2 linked regions of the Oleomonas cavernae genome follow. The protein of the gene in region 1 binds, or shares a complex with, the protein of each later gene. Links are inferred from orthologs where the notes say so. Each region holds a gene or a part of one and is shown on either strand. Other genes may lie near its edges.

Region 1 (4,091 bases):
CGCTTGGGGAAGCGTTCGCCGAAGCGGTCGAGGCCGGTGCCGGACGGCATGGCGCCGGTGATGGCGACGATGCGCTCGTCCTTCTCGGCCAGCTTGATCAGGGCGTCGGAGAAGACGCGGGTATACTGCGGGGCATTGGGCTTGCTCTTGACCTGGGCGCCGGTGGTTACGTCGAAGCGGGCGACGCCGTGGTACTTGTCGGCCGCGGCCTCGGCCGGCGGGTAGCCCTTGCCCTTCTGGGTCATGACGTGAACCAGGATCGGGCCGTTGCCGGCATCGCGCACGTTGCGCAGGATGGGCAGCAGGTGTTCGAGATTGTGGCCGTCGATCGGGCCCACGTAGTAGAAGCCCAGTTCCTCGAACAGGGTGCCGCCGCCCGAGGCCATGCCGCGGGCGTATTCCTCCGCCCGCCTGGCGGTGCGCTCGAAGCTCTTGGGGAAGCGCTGGATCATCTGCTTGGCCATATGCCGGAAATTGACATAGGAGCGGGATGACATCAGGCGGGCGAGATAGGCGCTCATCGCGCCCACGGGCGGCGCGATCGACATGTCGTTGTCGTTGAGGATGACGATCAGCCGGCTGTCCATGGAACCGGCGTTGTTCATCGCCTCATAGGCCATGCCGGCCGACATGGCGCCGTCGCCGATTACCGCGATGACGTTGTTGTTGTCCCCCTTGAGATCCCGCGCCACGGCCATGCCGAGGCCGGCCGAGATCGAGGTCGAGGAGTGGGCGGCGCCGAAGGGGTCGTATTCGCTCTCGGCCCGCTTGGTAAAGCCCGAGAGGCCGCCGCCCTGGCGCAGCGTCCGGATGCGGTCGCGGCGATGGGTCAGGATCTTGTGGGGATAGGCCTGGTGGCCGACGTCCCAGATCAGGCGGTCGCGCGGCGTATCGAACACGTAATGCAGGGCGATCGTCAGCTCGATGACGCCCAGGCCCGCCCCCAGATGCCCGCCGGTGATCGAGACGGCCTCGATCGTCTCGGCCCGCAGTTCGGCGGCCAGGGCCGGCAATTGCTCCTCGGTCAGGGTCCGCAGATCCTCAGGCCCGGCAACCTGGTCGAGCAGAGGGGTATGCGGTGGGCTGATGGTCACAGTCGTCATGTCCCAGACTTCAAGACTTGCGCTCGATGACGTAACGCGCCAGCGCGACCAGAAGGTCGGCGCGCGTCCCGAACATCGCCAGATGGCGGATCGCCTGCTCGGTCAGCAGTTCCGCCTGGGCCCGGGCACGCTCCAGCCCCAGGATGGAAACAAAGGTGGCCTTGCCGCGGGCCTCGTCCTTGCCCACGGCCTTGCCGGTCTCCTCGACCCGGCCTTCGACGTCGAGCAGGTCGTCGGCGATCTGGAAGGCCAGGCCCATGTCATGGGCATAGCCCTTCAGTGCCGTCCGCGCCTCGGCGCTGGCCTTGCCCAGAATCGCCCCGGCCTCGGCCGCGGCGGTGATCAGGGCGCCGGTCTTCATCTTCTGCAGGCGGGTGATGGTGTGCAGGTCGAGCTCGCCCTCGCTCTTCTCGGCGGCGAGGTCGGCCATCTGCCCGCCGACCATGCCATGAGCGCCGGAGGCCAGGGCCAGGGTGGCGACCAGTTCCAGGCGCACGCGGGGATCGGGGTGGGTGTCCTGGCCGGCCAGCAGCTCGAAGCCGAAGGTCAGCAGGGCATCGCCCGCCAGGATCGCGGTCGCCTCGTCGAAGGCCTTGTGCACCGTGGGCTTGCCCCGGCGCAGGTCGTCGTCGTCCATCGCCGGCAGATCGTCATGGATCAGGCTGTAGCAATGGATGGCCTCGATCGCGGCGGCGGCGCGATAGGCGCAGGACGGCGTCACGTCGAACAATTGCGCCACTTCGAGCGTCAGGAACGGGCGCAGCCGCTTGCCGCCCGACAGGCAGGCATAGCGCATGGCCTCGGCCAGGCGCGCCTCGGGCCCGCTCGCCGGCGGCAGGACACGGTCCAGGGTCTTCTCGATATCGCTGGCGGCTTTCGCCAGCGCGGCGTTCAGCGCATCGGTCATGGCAGCCCCATCAGCCGGCATCGAAAGCTCGTGTCGCAATCTCGCCGTCGGGACCGGTCACGATCGCCTCGATCTTGGCCTTGGCCTGGGCCAGCTTGGCCTCGCAATGGCGCTTGAGCAGGGCGCCGCGGCCGTAGATGTCGATCGAGGCTTCGAGATCGACACGGCCGTCCTCGAGTTGGCGCACGATCCCCTCGAGCTCCTTCAAGGCAGCTTCGAAGCTCAAGGACGTGATATCGGCCGGCAGCGGCGCGGGGGAAGCAGGCATCTTTCGGCCTTCGATTATTTTGCGCGAGATCAAATCTAGTCCAACGGCCGGGCCGCCACCATGCGGCACCCTGGCCCTGCCCAACGGGGCTGCCAACAGGTGGTAAACGGCTTCATCAGGCAAGACAAGCCGGAATGACCCAGCCCTGCCGGCGGGGCAAAACCGAGGAAAACAACTATCCCGGCCCTTTGCACGGCCGATGCGCCGAGCGTGGCCATTTCATGCAGGAATCGGCTCGATCTCAATCTATGGTTAACGGCGCGGTAGTAACAAGGTCCCAGAACACTTCCTCACCCGAACATTTCACGTCTGCCAGCATGGCACAGCATTTACGGGACCGGCCGCATGGGCAGTGAACATCCAACCAGCCAGCCAATCGAGCTCACCATCCTGATGCCCTGCCTGAACGAGGCGGAAACTCTGGCGGTCTGCATCGCCAAGGCGACGAACTTCCTGAAGCGCAGCGGGATCGCGGGCGAAGTGCTGATCGCCGACAACGGCTCGAGCGACGGCAGCCAGGCGATCGCCCGGGAACACGGCGCGCGCGTCGTGGCCGTGACCAGCCGCGGCTATGGTGCTGCCCTGATCGGCGGCATCGAGGCCGCGCGCGGCCGCTTCGTGATCATGGGCGATGCCGACGATTCCTACGATTTCAGCCGCCTCGACGGCTTCGTCGAGGCCTTGCGCGGCGGTGCCGACCTGGTCATGGGCAACCGCTTCAAGGGCGGCATCGGCACCGGTGCCATGCCCTTCCTGCACCGCTACCTGGGCAACCCGGTGCTGAGTTTCCTGGGCCGGCTGTTCTTTTCGATCGACGCTGGCGATTTCCATTGCGGCCTGCGCGGGTTCCGCCGCGACGCGGTCGCCGGCCTGCACCTGCAAACCCTGGGCATGGAATTCGCCAGCGAGATGGTGGTGCGTGCCGCCCTCGCCGGCCTGAGGATCGCCGAGGTGCCCACCACCCTGCGCAAGGACGGGCGCTCGCGCCCGCCGCACCTGCGTACCTGGCGCGACGGCTGGCGCCACCTGCGCTTCCTCCTGCTCTACAGCCCGCGCTGGCTGTTCATGTATCCAGGCCTGGCGCTGATCGGGCTGGGCATCCTGGGGGCCGCGCTGTTGCTGCCCGGGCCGCTGAAGCTGGCCGACGGCCTGACCATCGACGTCCACACCTTCTATGTCGCCTGCATGGGCATCCTGGTCGGCACCCAGAGCCTGACCTTCGGCCTGCTGGCCCGGCGCTTTGGCGCGGCACAAGGCTTCCTGCCGGCCTCGCCCCGGCTGGAAAGCGCGCTGAGCCGGCTGACCCTGGAACGGCTGCTGCTGGTCGCCCTGGCCCTGCTGGCCGGCGGCCTGGCCGGCGCGGTTTCAGCGATGGTGGAATGGGGCGGGCTGGACTTCGGCCCGGTCCACTATTCCAGCCTGCTGCGGCGCCTGATCCTGTCGCTGACCGCGCTCGCCGCCGGCACCCAACTGGGCCTGGCCGGCTTCCTGGGCAGCGTCATGGAGATCAAGCACCGCCAGCCCGAGGGCTGACGCCGCCTCAATGCACCATCAAGGTCGCGACATGGGCCGCGACCGACGAGGCCAGGGCATAGAGGTCGTAGCCGCCTTCCAGGGTCGAGACCAGGCCGCCCTTGCAATGGCGCCTGGACAGCGCGGCCAATTCCGCGGTCACCCAGCGGTAGTCGGCCTCGATCAGGCGCAGGTTGGCCAGCGGGTCCAGCGCGTGGCCGTCGAAGCCCGCCGAAATCAGGATCAGTTCCGGCGCGAACCGGTCCAGCGCGGGCAGGATGTGCTCGGCAAAGGCGCGGCG
Region 2 (4,268 bases), on another replicon or contig:
GAAGCTGCTGCGCGACGATGCCGAGCGGTCCTACGACCACTACCTGGAAATGCTGGGCACCGGCGACGAACGCTCGGAGGAGGATCGCGGCCTCGCTGCCGCGGCCGAGACGGTCGCGGTTACGGGCCTGGCGCGCGAGCTGGCGCGCATGAACCTGTCGTTGAACTTCTATACCCAATGGTACTGGAAGACCGACCTGCACAATTTCATGCACTTCCTGTCGCTGCGCGCCGATCCCCACGCCCAGTACGAGATCCGCGTCTATGCCGAAGCCATGGCCGACGTGCTGGCGCGCTGGGTGCCCGCGACCCATGACGCCTTCACCAACTATCGCCTGGGCGGCGCCTTGCTCTCGGCCAAGGCGCTGGCCGTGGTGAAGGCCATGCTGGACGGCCAGGCGGTGGACAAGACCGCCAGCGGCATGTCGGCGCGCGAGTGGGCGGAAGTGATGGCAACGCTGGGACGGTAGGGATACGCTGGAACTAAGCCCTCTCCTCCTGGGAGGAGAGGGTTGGGTGAGGAGGGATGTCGGCGTATAACGCGATCTGTTCCCACCACCACCTCACCCTCCCGTTGCTGGCGCAACGGGCCCCTCCCTCTCCCCCGCAAGCGGCGGAGAGGGGGTTATTGAGCTGGCAGTACCAACGCCGGATCGAGCTGGGTGCCGTACCAGGCGACGCCGAAGTGCAAATGCGGGCCGGTAACCCGGCCGGTGGCGCCGATGGCGCCGATCACGGTCTCGGTGGTGACCGCGTCTCCCGCCTTCACGTCGACCCGCGAGAGGTGGGCATAGAGCGTCTGCACGCCTGTGCCATGATCGATGATGATCGTGCCGCCGGTGAAGTAGAGGTCCTTCTGTGCCAGTACCACCACGCCGGCGACCGCGGCATGGACCGGCGTGCCGGTGGGCTGGGCCACGTCCAGCCCCAGGTGCGGCTGGCGCGGCTGGCCGTTGAGGATGCGCTGGCTGCCGTAGACGCCGGAGATGCGGCCCTTGGCGGGCCAGGCAAAGCCGGCCTCCCATTCGAAGGCGGCGCGGTCGGTGGCGCGGGCGGCAGCGATTTGCGCACGTTCCTCCTTGATGCGGGCGAGCGTCGCCTCGTCGGGCGTCACCTGCTTGTCCGGCAGGCCGTCGATACGCTGAACGTCCCATTCGCCTTTGGCGACCGTCTGGCGCACGGTTTCGTGCCCGCCGCCGGGCAAGGTGATGTCCAGGACCGCATCACCCTCGAAATCGCGCCCCAGCCCGAAGGCGAAGCGCCCGTCCGGCGCCACGCGCAGGGTGCGGTCGGCAAAGCGAACCGTGGCCGCCGGTTCGGTCCGGCCGATCACGAGCGCCCCCTGGCGGAAGCTGCCCTCGAAGCGGGTGTCGGCGAGGGCGGGCGTTGCCAGGAACAGGATGGCGCCCAAGCTGAACAGTTTCACGAGCATGAATCACCGTCATCCCGGCGCAGGCCGGGATCCATTGCGACATCGCGCGCTGCCCCAGAATGGATCCCGGCCTTCGCCGGGATGACGAGGAGGTGGGAGGGCATCAAGCCTTCGCCGCCGCCCGTTTCAGCGCCGCTTCGGGCGAGGCGTAGGGTTCCTGCAACTCGACCGACCAATAGCGCAGGTCTTCGAGCGGGATGCGCACGCCGGTGACGGCGCAGATCACGTAGGAGCCGGGCCACAGCACTTTGAACTGGCCGTGGTCGTAGAGAAGTTTGGCCGGGGCGGCGCTGTCCATGGGTCTGCCTCGTCAGATCAAGCTGCCCTGTTCGGGCGGGGTGTCGTCGCTGCGCGCCTTGGCGCGGCGCTTGAGGGCGGGGGCCTCGCTGGTGGCGATCGCGGCCACCCGGCCGTCGGCGAATTCGATGTCCAGCACGTCGCCAGCCCCCACGCTGGCCGCCTTGGTCGTCAACTCGCCGGCTCGGCGCACCACGGCATAGCCGCGCGAGAGGACGCGCTGGTAGCTGAGGCTTTCCAGCAACTGGCCGGGGGCGGTCAGGCGCTGGGCGGCATTGTCCAGCCGGCGCAGGGCCGCGGGCGCCAGGCGCTGGGTGACCTGGGTCAGGCGCTCGCTCTTCTGGCGGATCTCGCTGAGCAGGACGTTGGGGCGCAGGCCGCCGGCCGCCTCGGCCAGGTCGCGCCGGCGTTCGGCCGTAAGGCCCAGCAGGGCGCGGGGCAGGCGTTCGCCCAGGTCGTCCAGGCGCTGTTCCGCCGGCTCGATCAGGGTGCGGGGATGGCGCAGGCCGCGAGCGAGGCCGTCCAGCCGGGTCTCGCGCTCGGCCACCAGGCGGCGGGCGCCCTGGCGGCCGCGGCTGCCGTATTCCTCCACCCGGTCCAGCAGTTCGGCCCGCACCGGCACGGCCATTTCCGCCGCCGCCGTGGGCGTGGGCGCGCGCCGGTCCGAGGCGAAGTCGATCAGGGTGGTGTCGGTCTCGTGGCCGACGGCGGAAATCAGGGGGATGCGGCTCTCGGCCGCCGCCCGCACCACGATCTCCTCGTTGAAGGCCCAGAGGTCTTCCAGACTCCCGCCGCCGCGCGCCACGATCAGCAGGTCGGGCCGGGGCACCCGGCCGCCCGGCCGGATTGCATTGAAGCCGCGGATGGCGGTGGCGACCTGCTCCGCCGCCCCTTCGCCCTGCACGGCCACGGGCCAGACCAGGACATGGCGGGGGAAGCGATCGGCCAAGCGGTGCAGGATGTCGCGGATCACCGCACCGGTGGGCGAGGTGACGACGCCGATGACGTCGGGCAGGAAGGGCAGGACCTTCTTGCGCTCGGGCGAAAACAGGCCCTCAGCGGTCAGCTTGCGCTTGCGCTCCTCCAGCAGGGCCATCAGGGCGCCGGCCCCGGCAGGCTCGAGGGCTTCGACCACGATCTGGTATTTCGAGCGGCCGGGATAGGTGGTCAGGCGGCCGACCGCCACCACTTCCAAGCCGTCCTCGGGCCGGAATTTCAGTTTCGAGGCGACGCCGCGCCAGGCGACGCCGTCCAGCACCGCATCGGCGTCCTTCAGGGCGAAATAGAGATGGCCTGACGAGTGCCGCTTCACGCCGGACAATTCGCCGCGCACCCGGACCAGGGCGAATCGGTCCTCGACCGTGCGCTTCAGCAGGTTGGACAGTTCCGAGACCGAGAATTCCGGCAGGTTGGGCGCGGTCGCGGGGTTTGCAGTGTCTTCCATACTCATTCCGGCATGATACAAGCGGGCCCGAAAGTTGGGCCCAAAGAAAGTTGCTCGAGGTGTTTAGGCGATGAACGTTCTGGTGATCGGTGGCGGTGGCCGCGAACATGCCCTGTGTTGGGCCTTGGCGAAATCACCTTCTGTCGGCCGTCTGTTCTGCGCGCCGGGCAATGGTGGCATTGCCCAGGTCGCCACCTGCATCGCCCTGGACTTCAAGGACACCGAACGGGTGCTGGCCCTGATCCGCTCGGAAAAGATCGGCTTCGTGGTGGTCGGGCCCGAGGCGCCGCTGGTCTTCGGCCTGGTCGACAAGCTGATCGAGAAGGGCATCAAGGTCTTCGGCCCCACCGCCGCCGCCGCCCAGCTCGAAGGTTCCAAGGGCTTCACCAAGGACCTGTGCGCTCGCCACGACATTCCCACGGCCGCCTATGGCCGCTTCCATGGCCGTGATGCGGCGCTCACGTATCTGGCCAAGCAGTCGGTCCCCATCGTCATCAAGGCGGACGGGCTGGCGGCCGGCAAGGGCGTGGTCATCGCCACCTCCATGGCCGAAGCGGTCGAGGCGGTGAACGACTGCTTTGCCGGGCGCTTCGGCTCGGCCGGGTCGGAAATCGTCATCGAGGAATTCCTGGCGGGGGAGGAGGCCAGCTTCTTCGCCATCGCCGACGGCCGCCACGTGGTCGCCCTGGGCAGCGCCCAGGACCACAAGCGCGCCTTCGACGGTGATACCGGCCCCAATACCGGCGGCATGGGCGCGGTCGCGCCGTCGCCCCTGATGACGCAAGCCATGGTCGACGAGGTCATGGCCCGCATCATCGTCCCCACCGTGAAGGCGATGGCGGCCGAGGGGCGGCCGTTCAAGGGCGTGCTCTATGCCGGCCTGATGCTGACGGCCACAGGCCCGCAACTGATCGAATACAATGTCCGCTTCGGCGATCCTGAAGCCCAGGTCCTGATGGCGCGCCTGAAGTCCGACCTGCTGCCCGTGCTGGTCGCCGCGGCCGACGGCGTGCTCGACAAGCTCGACATCGAATGGGACGACCGCCCGGCGGTGACCGTGGTCATGGCCACCAACGGCTATCCCGGCGATCTGGCC

What was found. Proteins that work in one complex are often made in the same cells at the same time.
Region 2: the proteins of D3874_RS03515 (region 1) and xseA are in contact, whole or in part, in a cryo-EM structure (PDB 8TXR), measured with the Escherichia coli proteins. The link is inferred for Oleomonas cavernae from one-to-one orthologs.

Annotation. Positions count from the first base shown.
Region 1 is NZ_QYUK01000008.1:666,675-670,765, forward strand. The notes cover bases 650-3,359. They hold D3874_RS03515 (exodeoxyribonuclease VII small subunit), read right to left. Parts: upstream 2,279-3,359; coding sequence 2,021-2,278; downstream 650-2,020. Other genes in these bases: dxs (1-deoxy-D-xylulose-5-phosphate synthase), read right to left, coding at 650-1,103; D3874_RS03510 (polyprenyl synthetase family protein), read right to left, coding at 1,114-2,010; D3874_RS03520 (glycosyltransferase family 2 protein), read left to right, coding at 2,624-3,359. In the rest of the region: more of dxs, read right to left, coding at 1-649; more of D3874_RS03520, read left to right, coding at 3,360-3,811; D3874_RS03525 (histone deacetylase family protein), read right to left, coding at 3,819-4,091. UniProt on the Escherichia coli protein: Bidirectionally degrades single-stranded DNA into large acid-insoluble oligonucleotides, which are then degraded further into small acid-soluble oligonucleotides.
Region 2 is NZ_QYUK01000011.1:2,324,865-2,329,132, reverse strand. What follows is about bases 958-3,844. They hold xseA (exodeoxyribonuclease VII large subunit), read right to left. Parts: upstream 3,173-3,844; coding sequence 1,742-3,172; downstream 958-1,741. Other genes in these bases: purD (phosphoribosylamine--glycine ligase), read left to right, coding at 3,243-3,844; D3874_RS14985 (DUF2093 domain-containing protein), read right to left, coding at 1,535-1,729; D3874_RS14990 (M23 family metallopeptidase), read right to left, coding at 958-1,431. Outside these bases: thyX (FAD-dependent thymidylate synthase), read left to right, coding at 1-469; more of D3874_RS14990, read right to left, coding at 625-957; more of purD, read left to right, coding at 3,845-4,268. UniProt on the Escherichia coli protein: Bidirectionally degrades single-stranded DNA into large acid-insoluble oligonucleotides, which are then degraded further into small acid-soluble oligonucleotides.